One region of the Agrobacterium sp. 22094 genome, then DNA from elsewhere that is predicted to be linked to it. Evidence: riboswitches for the same ligand, from Rfam matches in the RefSeq annotation. Region 1 holds a riboswitch; the other holds the start of a gene.

Region 1 (10,506 bases):
TCCGCCATCTTCAGCATCAGATCCAGTTCCGCCTCCGCGATCGGGGCGGAGTAGATGCCGATACTCACCGTGGAGGTAAAGCTTTCCTCTCTCCCCTCGGTGGAAAGACGAGCGAAATAGACACGCACGCCATCGACTATCCTCAGCGCAGCGTTCAGATCGTCATGGGGCAACAGATAGGCAAACTCTTCGCCACCCATGCGCACGAAGATGCCCTTGCTGCCGACGATGCGATTGACGAGATCGCAGAATTGAACCAGCACCTCGTCGCCGCACTGGTGACCATGGCGGTCGTTGATCTTTTTGAAATGATCTATGTCGAACAAAGCAAGCAGGAGTTGTGATGAACGATGTTCCGGCGCCTTCCTGATCTCAGAATAGGCTTCCATCAGTCCGCGCCTGTTGAAAACGCCTGTCAGATGATCGGTGATTGAAAGACGGTGTAGTCGCCGCTCGTTGTCCTCCATGAACATCTTCAAGGCAATCATCATCAGCACGACGAAGCTGAAAGCGGCCGAGTAGGCGACCGGTGCGGTCAGCGGCAGCGTCTGGCCGGCAAGCGAATCGTAGGGAATGATCAGGGCTGCGGTCAGAGGACCGATCAGCGCGTGCACGACGAGGGCTACGGCAAAGATCTTGCGCGTCGTTGAGACCGGCTCTTTGGAGGTCAGCACGACGCCGGTGATGGTGAAGTAACCGACTGCCGCGCAGGCATGATAAACGAGGACACGTGCCAGCATGCTGTCGTACACCGCCGGCAGAAACATGAAGGCCAGCCACAAAAGCGGTGGAATGAAAATCCACCCCTCGATTTTCCGCTGCTCAAGGCGAAGCAGGCCGGCGAGCCAGAAGCCGAAGGCCGAAAGCGCAAGCGTGTTGCCAACGGTGATCGTCCAGAAATCAGCGAGATAACCCCGTTGCGCTACGAGCGCAGAACCGGCGCCCACCGCTGCAAAGCCGCAGGCGAAAAACAGGTGATGTTTCTTGGAGGACGAATGAAGCCAGAGCACGGCCAGCAATGCAGCGAGAGTCGATGTTTCCAACGACCAGAGAAGCATGCCTGTTTGGGCCTGGAACACAGCGCAATCCTAGTTAAATTTCAATGAGTCGCTTCGTCTGACCGTCGAGTGTGATCGAGGAGTAAGGTCGAGAACGCCACTTCGACGTGTAGTCCTGCGAAAGGCAACTTTCAACGAAAAACTCTCACGCAAAGTATCTTCCTCACGTTACGTAAAGAATTCGTCACCCCTCGTTCCGCTTAACCGCTTGTTGACCAGTCCGGCTGTTCGTCGTTGATGAGGAAGCGACGCAAGCCACGAGAGGCTGGTCGGCAAGGGATTTCATCTTTAAAGCGGTGGAAGAATTGTCCTCGCTATTAAGGATATCCGCTGCCTCAGTCTTGAAGTGCCGACCAAGGACACTCTATGTAGTGAGTTGACGAATAATGATTCCGGGCGCTCGGAGCTTCCGGGCTAGAATTGGATAAAGGACGGACATGACAAATCCAGTTGATACCGCCATGGCTCTGGTGCCGATGGTCGTGGAGCAAACCAACCGCGGTGAGCGCTCCTATGACATCTACTCCCGTCTTCTCAAAGAGCGCATCATCTTCCTGACAGGTCCTGTCGAAGATCACATGGCTTCGCTCGTTTGCGCCCAGCTTCTGTTCCTCGAGGCCGAAAACCCGAAGAAGGAAATCGCGCTCTACATCAATTCCCCGGGTGGTGTCGTAACAGCCGGCATGGCGATCTATGACACGATGCAGTTCATCCGTCCCGCCGTCTCCACTCTTTGCGTTGGCCAGGCGGCTTCGATGGGCTCGCTGCTTCTGGCAGCCGGCGAAAAGGGAATGCGCTTTGCAACGCCCAACGCCCGCATCATGGTTCACCAGCCGTCCGGCGGCTTCCAGGGCCAGGCATCCGACATCGAGCGTCATGCCCGAGACATCATCAAGATGAAGCGTCGCCTGAACGAAGTCTATGTGAAACACACCGGCCGTACGTTGGAAGACGTTGAAAAGACGCTCGATCGCGACCATTTTATGGATGCCGGAGAAGCGAAGGACTGGGGCGTGATCGACAAGATCCTCACTTCCCGCCAGGAAATCGAAGGCATTTCCGTGAATTAAAGCGACTGCTTGACGATGCCGGTTTATTGGCCTGATCGTAATTCTGGGCTTTAAACCGGCGAATAAAGCGATAATAGTACATATTAAGGCTATGTTGAATTTTTATGACGTAGTCTGAACCAAGCTCTCCCGAACGACGTAAAGCTTTGAGGGAGGGCATCGGAAGACATACCGGAGCACGCGTGTTCCGGGGTTTTAAGGGGAATTCGTTGCCGCCGTGCGTCAGTTCATATATCTGATACGGCTAGTACCCCGGGAACGAAGCGGATGCGAAGGCCCGAAATGGCGGTCGCATTTGCAGGCGGTAAGTTGACCGCGATCCGCTTTGCGGACCTGCGGCGTGCTGGAAGGAAAGAGATATGAGCAAAGTCAGCGGCAGCAACGGCGGCGACTCGAAAAATACACTCTATTGTTCATTCTGCGGCAAGAGCCAGCACGAAGTCCGGAAGCTGATTGCCGGGCCGACAGTGTTCATCTGCGATGAATGCGTCGAATTGTGCATGGACATCATCCGCGAGGAGAACAAGAGTTCGATGGTGAAGTCGCGTGAGGGTGTTCCCACCCCGCAGGACATCATCAAGATCCTCGACGAATACGTCATCGGCCAGAAACAGGCGAAGAAGATCCTGTCTGTTGCCGTTCATAACCATTACAAGCGCCTCGCGCATGCCTCCAAGAACGGCGATGTGGAACTGGCGAAATCGAACATCATGCTGGTTGGCCCGACCGGTTGCGGCAAGACCTATCTTGCCCAGACGCTGGCGCGCATCATCGATGTTCCCTTCACCATGGCGGATGCAACGACGCTGACCGAAGCCGGTTATGTCGGTGAAGACGTCGAAAACATCATTCTGAAGCTGCTCCAGGCTGCCGACTACAATGTCGAGCGCGCCCAGCGCGGTATCGTCTATATCGACGAAGTGGACAAGATTTCCCGCAAGTCGGACAATCCGTCCATCACGCGCGACGTATCGGGCGAAGGCGTTCAGCAGGCACTTCTGAAGATCATGGAAGGCACGGTCGCATCCGTTCCTCCGCAGGGTGGTCGCAAGCATCCGCAGCAGGAATTCCTGCAGGTGGATACGACCAACATTCTCTTCATCTGCGGCGGCGCATTTGCTGGCCTCGACAAGATCATCTCTGCCCGCGGCGAGAAGACATCCATCGGCTTCGGCGCGACGGTCAAGGCAGAAGACGATCGCCGCGTTGGCGAAGTGCTGCGTGAACTGGAACCTGAAGACCTGGTCAAGTTCGGTCTCATCCCCGAATTCATTGGTCGTCTGCCGGTTCTGGCAACGCTCGAGGATCTCGACGAGGATGCGCTGATCCAGATCCTGTCCGAACCGAAGAACGCTCTCGTCAAGCAGTACCAGCGCCTGTTCGAGATGGAAGATGTTGAACTGACATTCCACGAGGACGCGCTTCGTGAAATCGCCCGTCGGGCCATCACCCGTAAGACCGGTGCTCGCGGTCTGCGCTCGATCATGGAAAAGATCCTGCTCGACACCATGTTCGACCTGCCGACGCTGGAAGGCGTCCGCGAAGTGGTGATTTCGGACGAGGTCGTCAGCGGTCTCGCTCGCCCGCTCTACATCTACGCCGATCGTCAGGACGAGAAAGCGAATGTGTCGGCCTGATTACCAGGGCTGATCGCAATCAAATGGAAAAGGCTCGCCATTGGCGGGCCTTTTTTCCGTTTTAAGCCTCGAAATAGCGAATAACCGTGCCCGTGTCCGATTTTGAGTTGGAGCGGATTATGCTTTGCTGATAGAGTCTTACCAGTGATTTGTGTGATGGCGTGACGTTTTGGTGAAGGTCGCTCATCGAATCCACCTTCGCGGGGCCCGGCAGGGGTGGAGAGTAAAAAGCGTATTCACGCCCATCGTTTTTTCAAAGGTATGCGGCCCCACGATAGACAGCGGGTTGCTGGTTTCCGTGACTTGAAAATGACAGTGCGAAACTCCACTTTCAGTCACGAATAAGAATATGCCGGAAACTTCCCAAGACGTCCGGCAAGCGTCCCGAATAGGGACCATGGAAAGGAAATGATATGACGAACATCACGTCTGCTGCATCTGGCGGTACCTATCCCGTACTTCCTCTGCGCGACATTGTCGTTTTCCCACATATGATCGTTCCATTGTTTGTCGGACGCGAAAAGTCCATTCGCGCACTGGAAGAGGTCATGGGCTCCGACAGACAGATCATGCTTGTCACGCAGATCAACGCGAGCGATGACGATCCGGATCCGTCTGCGATTCACAAAGTGGGCACGGTTGCCAACGTTCTTCAGTTGCTGAAGCTGCCCGACGGTACCGTCAAGGTTCTTGTCGAGGGCAAGGGCCGCGCGCAGATCGAAGAATACACCGGCCGCGAAGACTTCTACGAAGCAACCGCAACGATCCTGCACGAGCCGGAAGAAGATGCCGTTGAGATCGAGGCTTTGTCTCGTTCCGTCGTGTCCGAGTTCGAAAGCTACGTAAAGCTCAACAAGAAGATTTCGCCGGAAGTGGTTGGCGCAGCTGGACAAATCGACGACTATTCCAAGCTCGCCGATACGGTTGCCTCGCACCTCTCCATCAAGATCACCGAAAAGCAGGAAATGCTCGAAACGGTGAGCGTCAAGCAGCGCCTGGAAAAGGCTCTCGGCTTCATGGAAGGCGAAATTTCCGTTCTGCAGGTTGAGAAGCGCATCCGCTCGCGCGTCAAGCGCCAGATGGAGAAGACCCAGCGCGAATATTACCTGAACGAGCAGATGAAGGCGATCCAGAAGGAACTCGGCGACGGCGAAGACGGCCGTGACGAGATGGCCGAACTGGAAGAACGCGTCGCCAAGACCAAGCTCTCCAAGGAAGCCAAGGAAAAGGCCGAAGCGGAGATGAAGAAGCTTCGCCAGATGAGCCCGATGTCGGCGGAAGCCACCGTCGTGCGCAACTATCTGGACTGGCTGCTCGGTCTGCCATGGGGCAAGAAGTCCAAGGTCAAGGTTGATCTGAACGCTGCCGAGCAGGTTCTGGATCTGGACCACTTTGGTCTCGACAAGGTCAAGGAACGTATCGTCGAATATCTGGCCGTACAGGCCCGTGCCACGAAGATCCGCGGACCGATCCTATGCCTCGTCGGCCCTCCAGGCGTCGGTAAGACCTCGCTTGCGAAGTCCATCGCCAAGGCAACTGGTCGCGAATATGTTCGCATGGCGCTTGGTGGCGTCCGTGACGAAGCGGAAATTCGCGGTCACCGCCGGACCTATATCGGCTCCATGCCGGGCAAGATCGTCCAGTCGATGAAGAAGGCTAAGAGGGCGAACCCGCTCTTCCTGCTCGATGAAATCGACAAGATGGGCATGGATTTCCGTGGCGACCCATCGTCGGCTCTGCTCGAGGTGCTGGATCCGGAACAGAACTCCACCTTCATGGATCACTACCTGGAAGTGGAATACGATCTGTCCGACGTCATGTTCGTGACGACCGCCAACACGCTTAACATTCCTGGTCCGCTGATGGACCGTATGGAAGTGATCCGTATTGCCGGTTACACCGAAGACGAAAAGCGCGAGATCGCCAAGCGGCACCTGCTGCCTAAGGCAATCAAGGAGCATGCCCTGCGTCCGGAGGAGTTCTCCGTGACGGATGGCGCCTTGATGGCCATCATTCAGCAATACACCCGCGAAGCCGGTGTTCGTAACTTCGAACGTGAGCTGATGAAGCTTGCCCGCAAGGCCGTCACCGAGATCATCAAGGGCAAGACCAAGTCGGTCGAAGTCACGGCTGAAAACATCAACGACTATCTGGGTGTGCCGCGCTTCCGTCACGGCGAGGCCGAGCGTGAGGATCAGGTCGGTGTCGTCACGGGTCTGGCCTGGACAGAAGTGGGGGGCGAGTTGCTCACCATCGAAGGAGTGATGATGCCGGGCAAGGGTCGTATGACCGTGACCGGTAACCTGAAGGAAGTGATGAAGGAGTCTATCTCGGCGGCGGCATCCTATGTCCGTTCGCGCGCGGTCGATTTCGGCATCGAGCCTCCACGCTTCGACAAGAGCGACATCCACGTGCACGTGCCGGAAGGCGCAACGCCGAAGGACGGTCCGTCTGCAGGTGTCGCCATGGCAACGGCCATCGTCTCCATCATGACAGGTATTCCTGTCTCGAAGGACGTGGCGATGACGGGCGAGATTACGCTTCGCGGTCGTGTCCTGCCGATCGGTGGATTGAAGGAAAAGCTGCTTGCAGCACTTCGCGGCGGCATCAAGAAGGTGCTGATCCCAGAAGAAAACGCCAAGGATCTGGCGGACATTCCGGACAATGTGAAGAACGGCATGGAGATCATTCCAGTGTCCCGCATGGGTGAGGTTCTTGAGCATGCTCTGACCCGTAAACCGGAGCCGATCGAGTGGGACGGCAGCATCGAAACGCCGGTGATTGCGACTGTTGAAGGTGTTGATGACGGCGGCCAGACGATCGCCCATTAAGATTTTGAGCGATCTATGGTGCTAAATTAGCACAGAACTTCTGGAAGGCCGGCGGAAATGCCGGCCTTTTTTGTGAAAAAACCACGAGACCTCTTGTTTTTCAGGCGATTCCATCGCTTTTGGGTGGCGGTGCGCGAATAGAACTCTATTCTGCGCGGACCTGATTTTGAGTCGTTTCATACCACTGAAAGGGATGGAAACATGAACAAGAACGAGCTCGTTTCCGCAGTTGCCGAGAAGGCTGGCCTGTCCAAGGCTGATGCCGCTTCTGCCGTTGACGCCGTATTTGAAACTGTACAGAACGAACTGAAGGCTGGTGGCGACATCCGTCTCGCTGGCTTCGGTAGCTTCAGCGTCAGCCACCGCAAGGCAACCAAGGGCCGCAACCCGGCGACCCGCGAAGAGGTCGATATTCCTGCTCGCAACGTCCCGAAGTTCTCTGCAGGCAAGGGCCTGAAGGACGCGGTCAACAGCTGATCCGTCCCGACCTCATCTCGCATGAGGTCAATGACAATTCGATATCCTGCAAGCCCGGCCTCCGCGCCGGGCTTTCTTTTTGACCATCTTGCGTTGTGGCTTGGCGTACCATATTTCTATTTCGCCGGTCCTTCCGGCATTCGTTCTCAGGGCGGGGTGTAATTCCCCACCGGCGGTGAGAGGGAAACCTCAAGCCCGCGAGCGCCTGTTCTTCGAAAGAGGGCAGGGTCAGCAGATCCGGTGCAACTCCGGAGCCGACGGTATAGTCCGGATGAAAGAGAATGAGGTCAGGCTGCGCTCTCATCTGCGAAAGCAGGGGGAGGCAGTGCGCGTTTCATCGTGTCCTTGCCGATGCGGTTTCCGTCGTCCTCATCTGTCCTGATTTGTGTTGGTCCTTTGGAAAAGGAAACATGACATGAATCAGAGCACTGTTTCGCTCTTCCGCTCCCGGGCCGTTCTCGGCGCCGGTTTTATGGTTCTGGCGGGTATCGCTTTCGCCGCACTCAACGTCGTCACCCAGGAACTTGCCATGACGCTCGGCTTTCCGCCGGCGTCCACAGCTTTCTGGCAATATGGTTTCGCGCTCATCCTCTCGCTGCCCTTGCTGGTTCGGCTAGGCCTGCGCGCAATGAAGACCGATTATCCCTTCCGGCACATCTTCCGTGTCCTGCTTGCTGCTTTCGGTGTTCAGGCCTGGGTGACGGGACTGGTGACAGTGCCGATCTGGCAGGCGATCGCGCTTGTCATGACCTCGCCCTTCTTCATCATCATCGGCGCTCGGCTCTTCCTGGGTGAAACCGTCGGCCGCGACAGATGGCTTGCAACACTCACGGGTTTCATTGGCGCGATGATCATCCTGCAGCCATGGTCGGACAGCTTTACCAAGGCCGCGCTGCTGCCTGTGCTTTCGGCATTGCTGTGGGGTGGATCGTCATTGATCATGAAGAACCTCACGCATCACGAGCCGCCCGAGACGGTGACCGTCTGGCTCCTCGTCCTGCTGACGCCCATCAATGCGGGCCTTGCCGCAGCCTCTGGCTTTGCTGTTCCGGAGGGTCTTGCGCTCTGGCTGCTGCTTGCGGCAGGGCTGCTGACGGCGCTTGGGCAATATCTCCTGACGCTCGCTTACAACGCGGCTGATGCGGCCTACGTGCAGCCCTTTGATGATCTGAAGCTACCGTTGAACGTTCTTGCAGGCTGGCTGGTGTTTGGCTACGCACCGAGCGGCTATCTCTGGCTGGGTGCTACTCTTATCCTCTTCGCGTCACTCTTCCTCATGCTGCGTGAAGCCAGCAAGGAAGCGGTGCCCATCTCGTGACGGAAAATGCAACCACACCGGGCGCGCTACGCCCGGTGCCATGGCCAAACGCCTAAGGCATCGACCCGAACATCGAAATCGATGTTCGGAAAAGCACGATGCATAAAGTCAAAGACTGAGACGCGTCCTCTGTGCGCCCCATAGGACGCATGTCGCGCCAACCGCTCGTCAGGCGTCGAAGGTGCTCTTCTCCGATGGGATTCGCCGAGGGGAGAGCACGCATAGGACATGAGCGGCAGCAAGCCGTCCACAAGGCACATGCGAATGACCTTCGATCAGTGCGAAAACGTCTGTAGGAAAGGGCGTCGTTTTTTAAAGTGAGGTGAGTTTCATAAGCTCATCGCTGCTTGTCCTGATTCTCCGAATCGTACTGAACCCATCGGAAAAAGAAATAAATCGGCAAGGCAATAAGCGCCAGGGTGGCGAGCGTGTGTACTGACATGGTTCATCCCATTACTCGCGTCTTCATCATGAGGACGACGAGATACTTATGGTGCGAAACCTCTTTATAATTCTTGAATCGCTCAATGAGCGGACTGTCCGATTCTGGGACAGGGCGTGGAGCAACAAACGCGGAGTCAAACTGAGCTGGCTCAAGCATCGCCGGTTGCTCGGATCATCAGCGAGCGACACACACCAGCACCAGCAGAGCTCGACAAAGGTAGTGCGAGATCAGGGCTGTCGAAGAGACAGCCATTTAAGTTTAAGTCGTGACATCTGGGAAGAAAATGGTGGGCGATGAGAGACTCGAACTCCCGACATCCTCGGTGTAAACGAGGCGCTCTACCAACTGAGCTAATCGCCCTTCGCGTCTTGCAGATCGTGTCTGCCGCGTCGGTGGCCGTGATCTATTCGGATCGGATGGAAACCGCAAGAGCCTTTGTGAAGTTTTTTTGTTTTTTCCGTTTTTTTGTCGCGGTGCGAAAGGCGAGTGATTTGGCGGCCACGCAAATTTCCTACGCTATATCAGCTGTTTACCGTCCAGGGACCAACCAGGTGTTTCTGATAAACCCAACCGCCCGACGCCAGTGACCTACGAAGCCTGCGATAGCGGAGCCACCACTCTATCCTCGGATGGACCTATCTTTCTTTTCCGCGCGATGACGAGTCAGGCCCAAGACAATCGGGACGCGCTAAGGTCCGAAACGGCACAATGTTTGGAGGAGAAAAGGGGAGGAGCCCTCGTCATGGATTCGCGTCAAAGGAGGCGACTCGAGAATGGTCTCCAAGAGTAATAGTGCGGTCTGTGGATAAGATGTTTGAGTTGCACAATTGCGGTTGCTTCGTCGATGGCCCGGAAAGCTGGGCTTTTGGAAGCTGGTCCCATGGCAAAATGCACAAGCTTATCCTTTTGTCGTGAAAGCTGCTTGACACCCCCACACGAACGCCTTAGTTAGCCGCTCAACGAACAGCCGAGGCGGTTCGTGCAGCGAGGTGGAAGCCTCCTGTCAGGAGATGCGGGTGTAGCTCAGTCGGTTAGAGTGCCGGCCTGTCACGCCGGAGGTCGCGGGTTCGAGCCCCGTCACTCGCGCCACTTTTTTTCTACCTCCATTGCTATATCTGCGATCAGCAGGGCGCGGTTTGCACCGCAAGATTTAGTCAATTTCGCCTTACTCAACCGGTCGAATTGTTCCGCCGGAAAGTCCAGTTTTCGCTCTTCCTCGGTGTCATAAAACGTTACCGCACGGCACAAAAATATGTGACGATTTAAAAGAGCGGTTTAAACGATTTTTGTCGATGTTTCTTAAGTATTTAGCTATATGTCGAATGGCCAGAGCATCGGCTGTTTGACATTACCGTGTCTAATCCGTGGCGGGATTGGCGCGAAAAGGTGCTTAAACCCTTGCAGAGATGGCGCGGCTGCGCTAACCACTGCGGCGTTGCAACACAATTCGGCCCTGCGGAACGTCAGTTCCAAATGGGTGCCCGACGCTCGGTCGGGCAAGGAAGAGACAATGACTGAACTCCTCAGTTCCTATATTCCGATCGCAATCTTCATCGGTATCGCACTCGTCATCGGCCTGGCGCTGTTGATCGCGCCTTTCGCGGTTGCTTACAAGAATCCCGATCCTGAGAAGCTTTCCGCATTCGAATGCGGCTTCAACGCGTTTGACG
Region 2 (10,506 bases), on a different contig from region 1:
GGGAGCATATGGCGAAAAATTATGCGCCGTTCTGGCACGCCATCCAAACGCGCGGCAGCAACGAATTCTTCCGTTCTAAGGGAGAGGAAGCGACCGCGCACCACGCGAGCAAGCTGTGCCCAACCGGTAAGCGACAGGATGACGGTGATCATCATGTACTGCATCGTCGCCGGCCAGTTCTGCGGAAGGGCCGCAGCAAGCGCCAGCCAGATCGGGATCGTCGGCAGCGACAGCACGAAGTCGATGACGCGCTGCATGACGAAGTCGATGCGTCCACCGTAATAGCCCGAAATGCCGCCGAGGACGACGCCGAGCAAAAGCGACAGAGCGACACCGACAAGTCCGATCGACAACGAAACCTGCGCGCCTTGGACAACTCGGCTAAACACATCGCGTCCCAGACGATCAGCGCCAAAGATGAAAAGCGGCCGGCTCTTGTCGGTGGAGGCTAGCAGATGAATGTTGGAGGAGAACAGTCCCAGCACGTTGTATTCATAACCGCGGCCGAAAAATTGCAATGGCACCTTCTTTGTGGTGTCCTCCGTGAAAATGGCTGCAAGAGTGTTGGGATCACGGGTCAGCTTCATCGGGTAGTAATAGGGTCCGATCTCAAAGCCGTTCGACGTATCAAAAAGATGAACGCGCTGAGGCGGATGGAACGTTGCACGAGCGTTTTGCAGGACAGGATCGTTGACCGCGAAGAAGCCCGGCACGAGGGCCACCGTGTACATCGCGAGGGTTATGAAGAGTGAAGCCATGGCGAGCTTGTGGCGCTTGAAGGCCCACCAGATCAGCTGCCATTGCGAGGCGACGGCGGCGCGATCGGGGCGACCAGCGGTGATAGCGATATCAGTCATGGGCGCGCTCCTATTCGAGACGGATTCGGGGGTCGACGAGGGCCAGTAGAATGTCGCTGATCAGGGAGCCGATAAGCGTCAGTGCGCAGATCAGAAGGACAAAGGCACCGGCGAGATACATGTCCTGCGCCATCAGCGACTGAAGCAGCAAAGGCGCAGCTGTCGGAAGGTTCAAAACGATCGCGACGACAACGGAACCGGAAATCAGGTTTGGCAAAAGCCATGCGATAGTAGAGATGAACGGGTTAAGCGCGATACGAAGGGGGTACTTCGTCAGCAGACGAAACTCCGATAGACCCTTGGCACGTGCGGTCGTGACATAGGGTTTGGGCAGTTCGTCCAGCATGTTAGCCCGCATGACGCGGATGAGGCTTGCTGTCGAGGAAACCGCAAGAATGATAACCGGCAGCCAGATATGCTGCATCAGGTCTATCATCTTGCCGATGCTCCAAGGAGCGGCCTGATATTCGTGCGAGAACAAGCCGCCGACATCCTGCCCGAACTCCACGGCCGCGACATACATCAGCACGAGCGCCAGTAGGAAAGAGGGTATTGAGAGACCGAAGAAGCTGAATGCGGTGAAGAAATAGTCCCCAATCGAGTACTTCTTGACCGCAGAATAGACGCCTATGGGAAGCGCAATCGCCCAAGTGGCCAGAAGGCTAGCAATGGCGAGCACGAGGGTCAGTGCCATGCGCTCCCAGATCAGACCGGATACCGGCTGTTGCCATTCGAAGGAGATGCCGAAATCGCCCCGCGTGACGATTCCCCACACCCACTTTAGATATTGAATGATCATCGGCTGATCGAGACCGAAACGTTCGCGGAGCAGCGCGGCGGTATTCTGATCGACCACCTCATTGGAGGAAGCGAGCGTTGCGACGTAGGTCGTGACATAGTCGCCCGGCGGCAGCTGTATCAAGACGAAAGCGAGGAAGCTGACCGCAAAGAGCGATGGGATCATCCATAAAAGGCGTTTAACGATGAAGGCTAGCATAAGTCTCTCGCAAGCAAGGCCATGGCTGACGTTTTCCGACCGATTGATCTTCATCGGAAGGACGGCGGGTGGCGGATCAAAGGGGTGCCGCATTTTGAAGATGCGGCACCGTCCATCGTTCGCGTGAAGCGGTTGCGACCTTTCAGATCAGCGTCTCGCGCTTAATAGGCTTGGTTGGCCGTGCCTTAGCTGGTGAAGAAGAATTGCTGGGGCAGGGCGGGACCTGGATTTGGCCACGTCCAGCTGTCGGGTTCCGTTTCAGGAACGTTGCGCAGATTGTTGCGAATGATCCCGAAACCGCCGACAGCCAGGCAGACACCGATCGTCTCGAACTCGTCTGCCGCAATATCGAAGATTTCTTTCATCTTCTCGCCACGCTTTTGCAGGTCGGCGGTCGAGCGGGCCTCGTCGAAAAGCTTGAAACGCTTCTTCTGGCTTTCAGGTGGTTCCTGGCCCTTCTGCCCGTTCGATGTGTACCACTGTGCCCACGGTATGGCGTAGCGCGAACCCTGCGGATGGAAGGCGAAGAAGTCACGCGGATCGAGCATCGGGTCGAGACCGCCTGGGCCGGGCCAAACGGCCGCATCATGGGCGTTGTCGTCTCCACGTGTATAGTAGAGCGCGCGTTCGATGGTGTTCACCTTAATGTCCACACCGATCTGGGCCCACTGAGCCTTTACCAGTTCAAGCGCATCGACAAGATCCGGATAGAGGGTCGGGATCACATCGATTGCGAAGAATATAGGCTGACCGTCAGGACGAAGCCTAATGCCGTTGTCGTTCTTCTTGTCGTAGCCAGCCTTGTCCAGCATGGCATTGGCCTTGTCTTGGTCGTACTCGGTAAGCTGGCGTGCAAGCTTCTCGTGGTACCAAGGATGAGTAGGGCGGGGTCCTGTCTGGTATCCCTCGCTCTGACCGAAATAGACGATATCGATGATTTCCTGGCGATTGAGCCCAAAGGAAAGCGCTTGGCGGAAGGACTTGTCGGCGAACATCGTCCGCATAGCCGGATCTTTGTGAGTGATGTTAAGATAGATCTGGCACTGCTGCGCCGCAGAGGGCACAAGCGTCATCAAACGGTAGTCGCCCTTTTTCGCGTTTTCGGACAGAGTGGGCTTATTGGCCAGCGTGCTGATATGGCGTTCCTGAATGTCGATCTTGCCGGAGATGACGTTCAACATCAGGGATTCGACGTCCTGGGAAATGCCGAAATTGATCTCATCCACGTAGGGCAACTGGTTTCCTTCGGTGTCTACTTGCCAGAAGTAGGGGTTACGCGTCATCACGACACGCGTTGCGCCGCCGGAGTAGGGCTCCTTCACGACCCATGGATCGAGAGTAGGCTTGTCCACATTCGACCATCGGGACGGAATTTCGATATCACCGCATTTGCTGCGGAAGAACTCGGTCCAACTTGCTGCACCTGCCGCCTTCGCTTCGGCTTCGATGCTGGTGTTGTATTTTGGGAGGAACTTGCTGCAGTAGTGCTTTGCAAATAAGGTTGGATGCTGACCCAAAGGCGTTGCCAGGTTTTCGAGGTAGAGCGCATTCGGCGCCGCAAATTTGAATTTGACGGTGTAGTCGTCGACTTTGGCAACATCCACAGCCTTTCCACCAATTGAGACCTGGGCCGGAGTAGATCCGTAAAGCTCCTTGTTCTTCACCACGTCTTCGATTGCAAAGACCACGTCATCGGCGGTGAAGGGGTAACCGTCGGACCACTTGGTCCCCTTACGCAGATAGAAGGTGAATTCCGACGCGTCGGCGTTGATCTCCCATTTTTCTGCCAGGTTTGGCAGTACCTCGGTGAATTCGAGGTTCCAGCGTACCAAACCCTGGTTGCCCACCATGCGCAGGATGCCATTATGGTCGGAGGAGCCGCGGATACCGCGTCGCAAGGTGCCACCGTAGGTACCGATTTTCTCATGCGGAGTGACGACTAGAGGGTTTTCGGGTAGTCGATCTTTCAGCGCAGGCAGCTTTCCATCCTTTACCAAGGCTGCAAGCTGTGGCGCTTCTCCACTACTTGCCGCCTTGGCAACGCCGCCGGCAACTGAGAGGGCCACGGCCCCGCCCACACCTGCCAAAAACGTACGGCGCGTCACGCCCAGCGAAAGTCCTTGCTTCTCGCGCATTCCGAAATCCCTCCCAAAGATGATACCCGGCGCCACGCTAGGCGGTTTGCCGGCCACGGCCTCCCCGACCGTTCTCCGATCTCCTCATCGGATAAGGGCACCATAATCAGATTTCAGATGATTACAAGTATTGACAGATTATTACAGATTTTTTATGTGTTCCTAAAGTTTCGGGAAGCTTCAGGCTGTCAAAGCGGAGGACACCTACTTCAAGAAAGAGGCGTGGGGAGGCAATTTTCTCACCTTAATTCCTCGCGCTCATCCTGTTTGAGCGTGGAAAGCCGAAGGTCAGAGGAACTGGTTGTACAATCGCTACTACCCAAAAGGTGGTGGGAGGATGCAGTCGAGCAGGCGGTGCTTGAGGTCTTCGTTGAGAAAGGACTCGCGTGCCGTAGTGTTTTCGGTCTCTATCCGGAAGTGTAGGGAGAGTTCGAGCAGTTGAGAAAGGATAAGAGGCGCTGATGGACGGTCCAGTTGCGACGACGCCGACGAGAGGCGATACCCGCTTCAGCGATATCATTTACGAGAAAATCGTATCGATGATTGCGGACGGCCGTTTCCCGGTCAACGAGAGGTTGCCGTCCGAACAGAATCTTGCCGCCCTTTTGGGAGCGTCGCGCCCGGTAGTGCGAGAAGCACTGGAGCGCCTTCGCAATGATGACCTTATAGTGTCGCGCAAAGGATCGGGTTCCTATGTGCGACAAAGGCCAGACCGCTCGATTTTGCAGCAAGTGCCGGTTGGGTCTCTAGCTGATGTCCAACGTTTCTTTGAGTTCCGGGCGGGCCTCGAAGCGTCGGCGGCTGAATTGGCCGCCCGGAACTGGCAAGCTGTCGACCGCACTCGCATTTCTGACGCGATCCTGGCGCTGGAAAAATGCCTGGAGCGAGGAGACCTGGGTGCTGACGAAGATTTTGCGCTCCATGAGGCCATCGCGATTGCGAGTGGAAACCAGTTTCATGCGACAGTCCGAACCCTGTTCAGGCCTCACTTTTCCATCGGTCAGTCGGTTACGAGAAGCCTGAGTCTAAAGCGGCCTCCGCATCACGTGCGTGAGGTGCAGGGAGAACACACAGCAATTGTCGAGGCGATTTTCGCACGAAACGAACAGGCCGCTCACGACGCGATGAAGAACCATATCCTGATGGCACGTGCCCGCATGTTCCAAGGGGTGGGAAGTTAACAAAACATCTTCGGGACGACGACAATCCCGCATCGAACAATTTGAATGGGTGTGGTCTGGGGCCACACGCTGGAGCGGAGCTTTGTCTCGTGAGGCGGCTCGGGGGGAAGAGGAAGGCATGACGTCACAAAGGATTTTCGAACCGAAAATTCGCTCGCTCATCGATACGCCGCTTTCAGTCGGAGAATCGCCCGTTTGGGACGAGCGAACCGGTGCTCTCTGGTTCGTCGATATTCTCGCACCGGCTGCCTATCGGCTGAGGGCGAACGGAAGTCTCGATCGTTTTGACATGCCGGCGGCGATTGGTTGCCTCGGTCTGTGCGAAAACGGCATGGTGCTCGCCGGACTACAGACTGGCGTTCATCTCCTTGATCCGGCAACAGGTCAGCTTGAATTCTTCTGCGATCCTGACGGGGGAAGGCCGGACAGTCGCCTCAATGACGGTAAAGTCGGGCCGGACGGTCATTTCTGGGTGGGAACGCGAGACGAGGCCGTTCCTCAAACCGGGAATGCGAGACTCTATCGCGTTTCACCCGACCGCAGCTTCACCTGCCTGATTGATGGGGGATTGTTGACGTCCAACGGTCTGGCCTGGAGTCCCGACGGCCGACGCATGTACCACTCTGATAGTAGCGGCCCCATGCTCCAAGCCTTCGATTTCGATGCCGACACTGGTGCAGTTGGAGCTGCAGAGCGTCTCCACGATTTTGTCCCTGGCGAAGGTAGACCGGATGGTGCTGCGACCGATTGCGAAGGCTACTATTGGAGCGCCGGCGTGCAGGGCGGTCGCTTGAATAGGATTTCCCCTGAAGGCCAGATCGTCGAAATTTACCAGATGCCTTTCGCCGGTCCCACCATGCCCTGTTTCGGCGGGCCGGATCTCAAGACGCTTTATGTTACCAGCCTGACAACCGGCGAGGGGACGTCGAGGGCACAAGGCACTCTCATCGCCTTCGATGCGCCTGTCGCCGGCGCTCCCGTTCACCGGTTTGCGCTTTAGCCGCACATCCTTTTCATTTGGAGATTTCTGACATGAACTGCTTCGACATGCGCGACCGATTGCACGGCGTATCAGGCGTGCCGATCACTGCCTACGGCACAGATGGTGAGATCGATGCACAGGTAACTGCCACGATTTACAGCCGCGTTGCGCGCGCCGGTATCCACAATATCGTGGCTGCGGGCAACACCGGCGAGTTCTACGCCTTGACGATCGATGAAATTCTCAAGGTTTATGAGGCCGCCATCGCAGGTGTGGAAGGCGTCGCGCCGGTAACGGCTGCCATCGGGAGGTCTCAGCGCGAGGCTGTTGCTATGGCACGGCAAGCAAAATCCATGGGCGCCTCGGCGGTGATGTCGCATCAGCCCGTGGATCCTTTCGCCGCGCCCCAATCCCAGATCGACTATTTCCGCGGACTTGCTGAAGCAAGCGAACTGCCGCTCGTCGCCTATGTCCGGGCTGAAGGCTTTAGCGTCGAAGATATGACGCGCCTTGCCGCTCATCCCAATATCGTCGGTATAAAGTTCGCGACGACAGACGTGATGTTACTGTCCCGCTCAATTGCCGCGTCCGACTCAAACGGCGCGCTTTATGTATGCGGACTGGCCGAAAGCTGGGCGCCTGCTTTTGCTGCGGTTGGAGCGAGGGGCTTCACATCCGGGCTGGTCAATGTTGCCCCAGAGTTTTCGCTACAGGTGCAAGCGGCGCTCGCAGCTGGCGATTTTGCCGCGGCCCGTTCCGTTGTCGAACGGATTGAGTTGTTCGAACGGCTGAGAACCAAGTACCGCAATGGTGCCAATGTAACCGTGGTGAAGGAAGCTGTTGCCCTGCAGGGCTTTCATGTCGGGCCGGTCCGTGAGCCAGGTCTTCCGGTTCTCGATGCTGCCGACAGAGATGCACTGAGATCTCTCATGCAGTCCTGGGGACTATTGGCGGGCACCGTTGCGGCGGATTTTAATCTGTGAGGGCTTCGACGGCGTGGGTGTAACGGAAGCGTTCAGCCCGGATTTCATGGCCTACTGCAAGAGGACGAAGGTTTGAACTTAATGGACGGGAGTCAAAGATCATGAAGTCTAACTGCTCGTTGGGGTGCGGCAACTCGACAATCGGGCATGTGCCTCCAATCAATGCATTATTTCTAACTTGAAATACCACTCCTGCTTGCCGTATGATTGTTTTGTTCTCAGGGCGGGGCGCAATTCCCCACCGGCGGTATCGGGATTTATCCCGGAGCCCGCGAGCGCTTCCGGTTTTCGGAAGGTCAGCAGATCCGGTGCGATGCCGGAGCCGACGGTATAGTCCGGATGGAAGAGAACAAGGTAGTGAGGACCCACACCCGTGGGTCCCAATTACGTTGTTCGCCCAAGGGAAATTTGGCGTTTAATCAAACGCGAAAGTGCCGGAAACGGCATAACCCTTGAAAGGCAAGACATGACTATTTCTAAAATTGAAGACGCGATCGCAGCTATCTCTCGCGGTGACATGGTCATCGTCGTGGATGATGAGGATCGTGAAAATGAAGGCGATATCATCGCCGCCTCGGAGACCATCACCCCCAGCCAGATCGCGTTCATGATGAACCACGCCCGTGGTCTGATCTGTGTCGCCATGGAGGGCGAGCGATTGGACGAGTTGGAGCTTCCCTTGATGGTTCCGCGCAACACGGAATACCACAAAACAGCTTTTACCGTTTCGGTGGACTACATTCCTGGCACGACCACCGGCATTTCCGCACAGGACCGTGCCAACACCGTGCAGTCACTGGTCACGAAAGGGACGAAGCCGGAAGATTTTGCCCGGCCTGGGCATATCTTTCCGTTGCGGGCCAATCCACAAGGCGTTCTCGGCCGCACCGGCCACACGGAAGCCGCCGTCGATCTCTGCCGTCTCGCAGGAAAAGCGCCCTCTGGGACAATCTGCGAAGTTGCCAATGACGATGGCACCATGGCCCGGCTGCCTGATCTCGAGGTGTTTGCCGAACGGCACGGTCTTTTGCTCGTGACGATTAAGGACTTGGTCGAATACGTGAATGCCCGGGAAGCCGAAGAGCGCAAGCAGGTGGCTTGATGCCTGAGATCAACAGTGCAAAATGCGCCCAGTCCGGGCGCATTTTCATTTTGTAATCTGGATCGAAGACTGCCCGTTACCAGCAGCAGAACCCGCCATCGACCAGAAGATCGACGCCGGTCACGAAGCTTGCTGCATCAGACAGCAGGAAGATGGCCGGACCAACCATTTCATCGACATTGGCCATGCGCTGCATCGGCGTCTGCTCTTCAAAGAGTTTCGTCTGGTGAACCATTTCCGGACGCGTATTCATCGGCGTCGCCGTATAGCCGGGAGAGATCGTGTTGACGCGCAGGCCACGACCGACCCACTCCATAGCCATAGATTTCGACATGTGGATGACGCCTGCTTTGGAGGCGTTGTAGTGGCACTGCATCAGCCCGCGATTGACGATCACACCGGACATGGACGCAATATTGACGATTGATCCGCGTCCGTGCTTCAACATTGCCTGAGCCTCAGCCTGACAGGAAAGGAAAACGCCCTTCAGGTTGATATCCATCATCGTCTGAAACTGGCTCTCGTCCATTTCCTCTGCAGGATTGGCATTGGCGATGCCTGCAGCGTTGACGGCAAGCGACAGTGCTCCGAGATCAGCCTCGGTTTTGGCCATCGCGTCGGTCAGCGCCTGCTTGCTAGTGACATCTGCTGCAATCTGAACAGAGTTGCGGCCGGCCTTTGCAATAAAGTCAGCCGTTTGTGCCAGGCCGTCGTCTGTGCGGCGGTCGAGCAACGCGACATCGGCACCGGCTTGTGCCAGGCCCATCGCAATGCGCTGGCCGATACCAGAACCCGCACCCGTGACGAGGGCGACTTGACCGGAGAGATCGAAAAGCTTCGGCGCGTTAAGCGTAATGGTGGACATGCAGATTTCCTTTTTCAGATTGTCGCCAGTTCCATAACGGACACATCGTTGGCTTCATCACGGTTGAGAATGCCAGCTTGATTTCCCTGGGCAAGCACGAGGATGCGACTGGAAACACCCAGCACTTCCTCAAGATCGGAGCTGACTACGATAACCGCCACGCCCTGTTTCGCCAGATCGACGATGATGTCGTAAATGCCGGCGCGTGCGCCGACATCGATGCCACGGGTTGGCTCATCCAGCACGACCACACGCGGGTTGCGCGCCAGCCACTTGGCGATGACGACCTTTTGCTGATTGCCACCAGAGAGATCGGATGCCGGCTGTTCACCTTTGCCTTTGACGCCAAACTTCGAAATGGCAGCATTGGCGAAGCGACGCTTGAGCCCGGGTGTGACCCAACGTGTTCCAAGCAAGTCGAGATTGGCGTAGATAATGTTTTCGCCGATTTCATGCTCGACCACGAGCCCTTGAAGCTTGCGATCTTCCGGCACCATGACGATGCCATGATCGATGGCATCGGAGGGTGATTTCAGGTTGAGCTGTTTGCCATTGAGGATGATTTGTCCCTGAGAAGTCGCATCTGCACCGGCAATTGCCCGCACCAATTCGGTCCGGCCAGCGCCGATGAGGCCTGCAATACCAAGAATTTCGCCGGCACGCACATCGAAGCTGACATTGCGAAATGCGCTGTTGACGCCTGTCAGTCCTTTGACCTCGAGCACGACCTTTTGGCTGGCCTTCGGTAGGGTAGGGAACATGCGCTCCAGCGAACGGCCGACCATGCTCTCCACGACGGTGCGTACGGGCGTAGAACTATCAGCGAATTCGTTGACCCGTTCTCCATCACGCAAGACGACGATCCGGTCGGTGATTTGTCGGATCTCCTCCATTCGGTGCGAAATGTAGATGATACCAACGCCCTCAGCCCTCAGCTTTCGGACCTGTTCGAACAGCGCCTGCGTTTCCGCCCCGCCAAGGGCTGCTGTCGGCTCGTCAAGGATGAGTAGCTTCGCATCAAGCGCCAGCGCCTTGGCGATCTCAATGAGCTGCTGGTTTGCAGTGGAAAGGCCTGCGACCTTGCGGGAGGCGGGAATGTGTAGATTGAGGCGGGCCAGTTGCTCCTGCGCGCGCCTCACCATCTCGGCACGATCGACCTTGCCATTTTTCATCGGCCAGCGCCCGATGAAAACATTCTCCGCAATGGATAGCTCAGGCAGAAGCTTCAGTTCCTGGTGTATCAGCACGACGCCCTTGTCGATCGCCTCGCGCGGCGAGGCGGGGGCGTAGGGTTGGCCAAGCCAGGTCATGGTGCCTTGCGATGGTTCGCGCGATCCCGCAATGATGCCAGACAGGGTCGATTTGCCCGCGCCGTTTTCGCCCAGAAGCGCGACGACCTCGCCA

What was found. A riboswitch is a leader RNA that binds a small molecule or an ion and turns the genes downstream of it on or off. The one in region 1 is predicted to bind FMN.
Region 2: another riboswitch for FMN. It lies ahead of ribB (3,4-dihydroxy-2-butanone-4-phosphate synthase); the one in region 1 lies ahead of ACTJK5_RS06635 (DMT family transporter).

The regions. Positions count from the first base shown of each region.
Region 1 covers NZ_JBQEPX010000001.1:1,383,363-1,393,868, reverse strand. The annotation lists gene ACTJK5_RS06660 (GGDEF domain-containing protein) at 1-1,079, opposite strand, end outside; gene clpP (ATP-dependent Clp endopeptidase proteolytic subunit ClpP) at 1,496-2,128, shown strand; gene clpX (ATP-dependent Clp protease ATP-binding subunit ClpX) at 2,488-3,765, shown strand; gene lon (endopeptidase La) at 4,179-6,596, shown strand; gene hupB (DNA-binding protein HupB) at 6,798-7,073, shown strand; FMN riboswitch at 7,212-7,360, shown strand; gene ACTJK5_RS06635 (DMT family transporter) at 7,489-8,391, shown strand; tRNA gene ACTJK5_RS06630 (tRNA-Val) at 9,121-9,196, opposite strand; tRNA gene ACTJK5_RS06625 (tRNA-Asp) at 9,849-9,925, shown strand; gene ACTJK5_RS06620 (NADH-quinone oxidoreductase subunit A) at 10,347-10,506, shown strand, end outside.
Region 2 covers NZ_JBQEPX010000004.1:374,050-384,555, forward strand. The annotation lists gene ACTJK5_RS18655 (ABC transporter permease) at 1-857, opposite strand, end outside; gene ACTJK5_RS18660 (ABC transporter permease) at 868-1,854, opposite strand; gene ACTJK5_RS18665 (ABC transporter substrate-binding protein) at 2,040-3,989, opposite strand; gene ACTJK5_RS18670 (FadR/GntR family transcriptional regulator) at 4,451-5,170, shown strand; gene ACTJK5_RS18675 (SMP-30/gluconolactonase/LRE family protein) at 5,289-6,170, shown strand; gene ACTJK5_RS18680 (dihydrodipicolinate synthase family protein) at 6,203-7,135, shown strand; FMN riboswitch at 7,346-7,490, shown strand; gene ribB (3,4-dihydroxy-2-butanone-4-phosphate synthase) at 7,602-8,237, shown strand; gene ACTJK5_RS18690 (SDR family oxidoreductase) at 8,314-9,102, opposite strand; gene ACTJK5_RS18695 (sugar ABC transporter ATP-binding protein) at 9,117-10,506, opposite strand, start outside.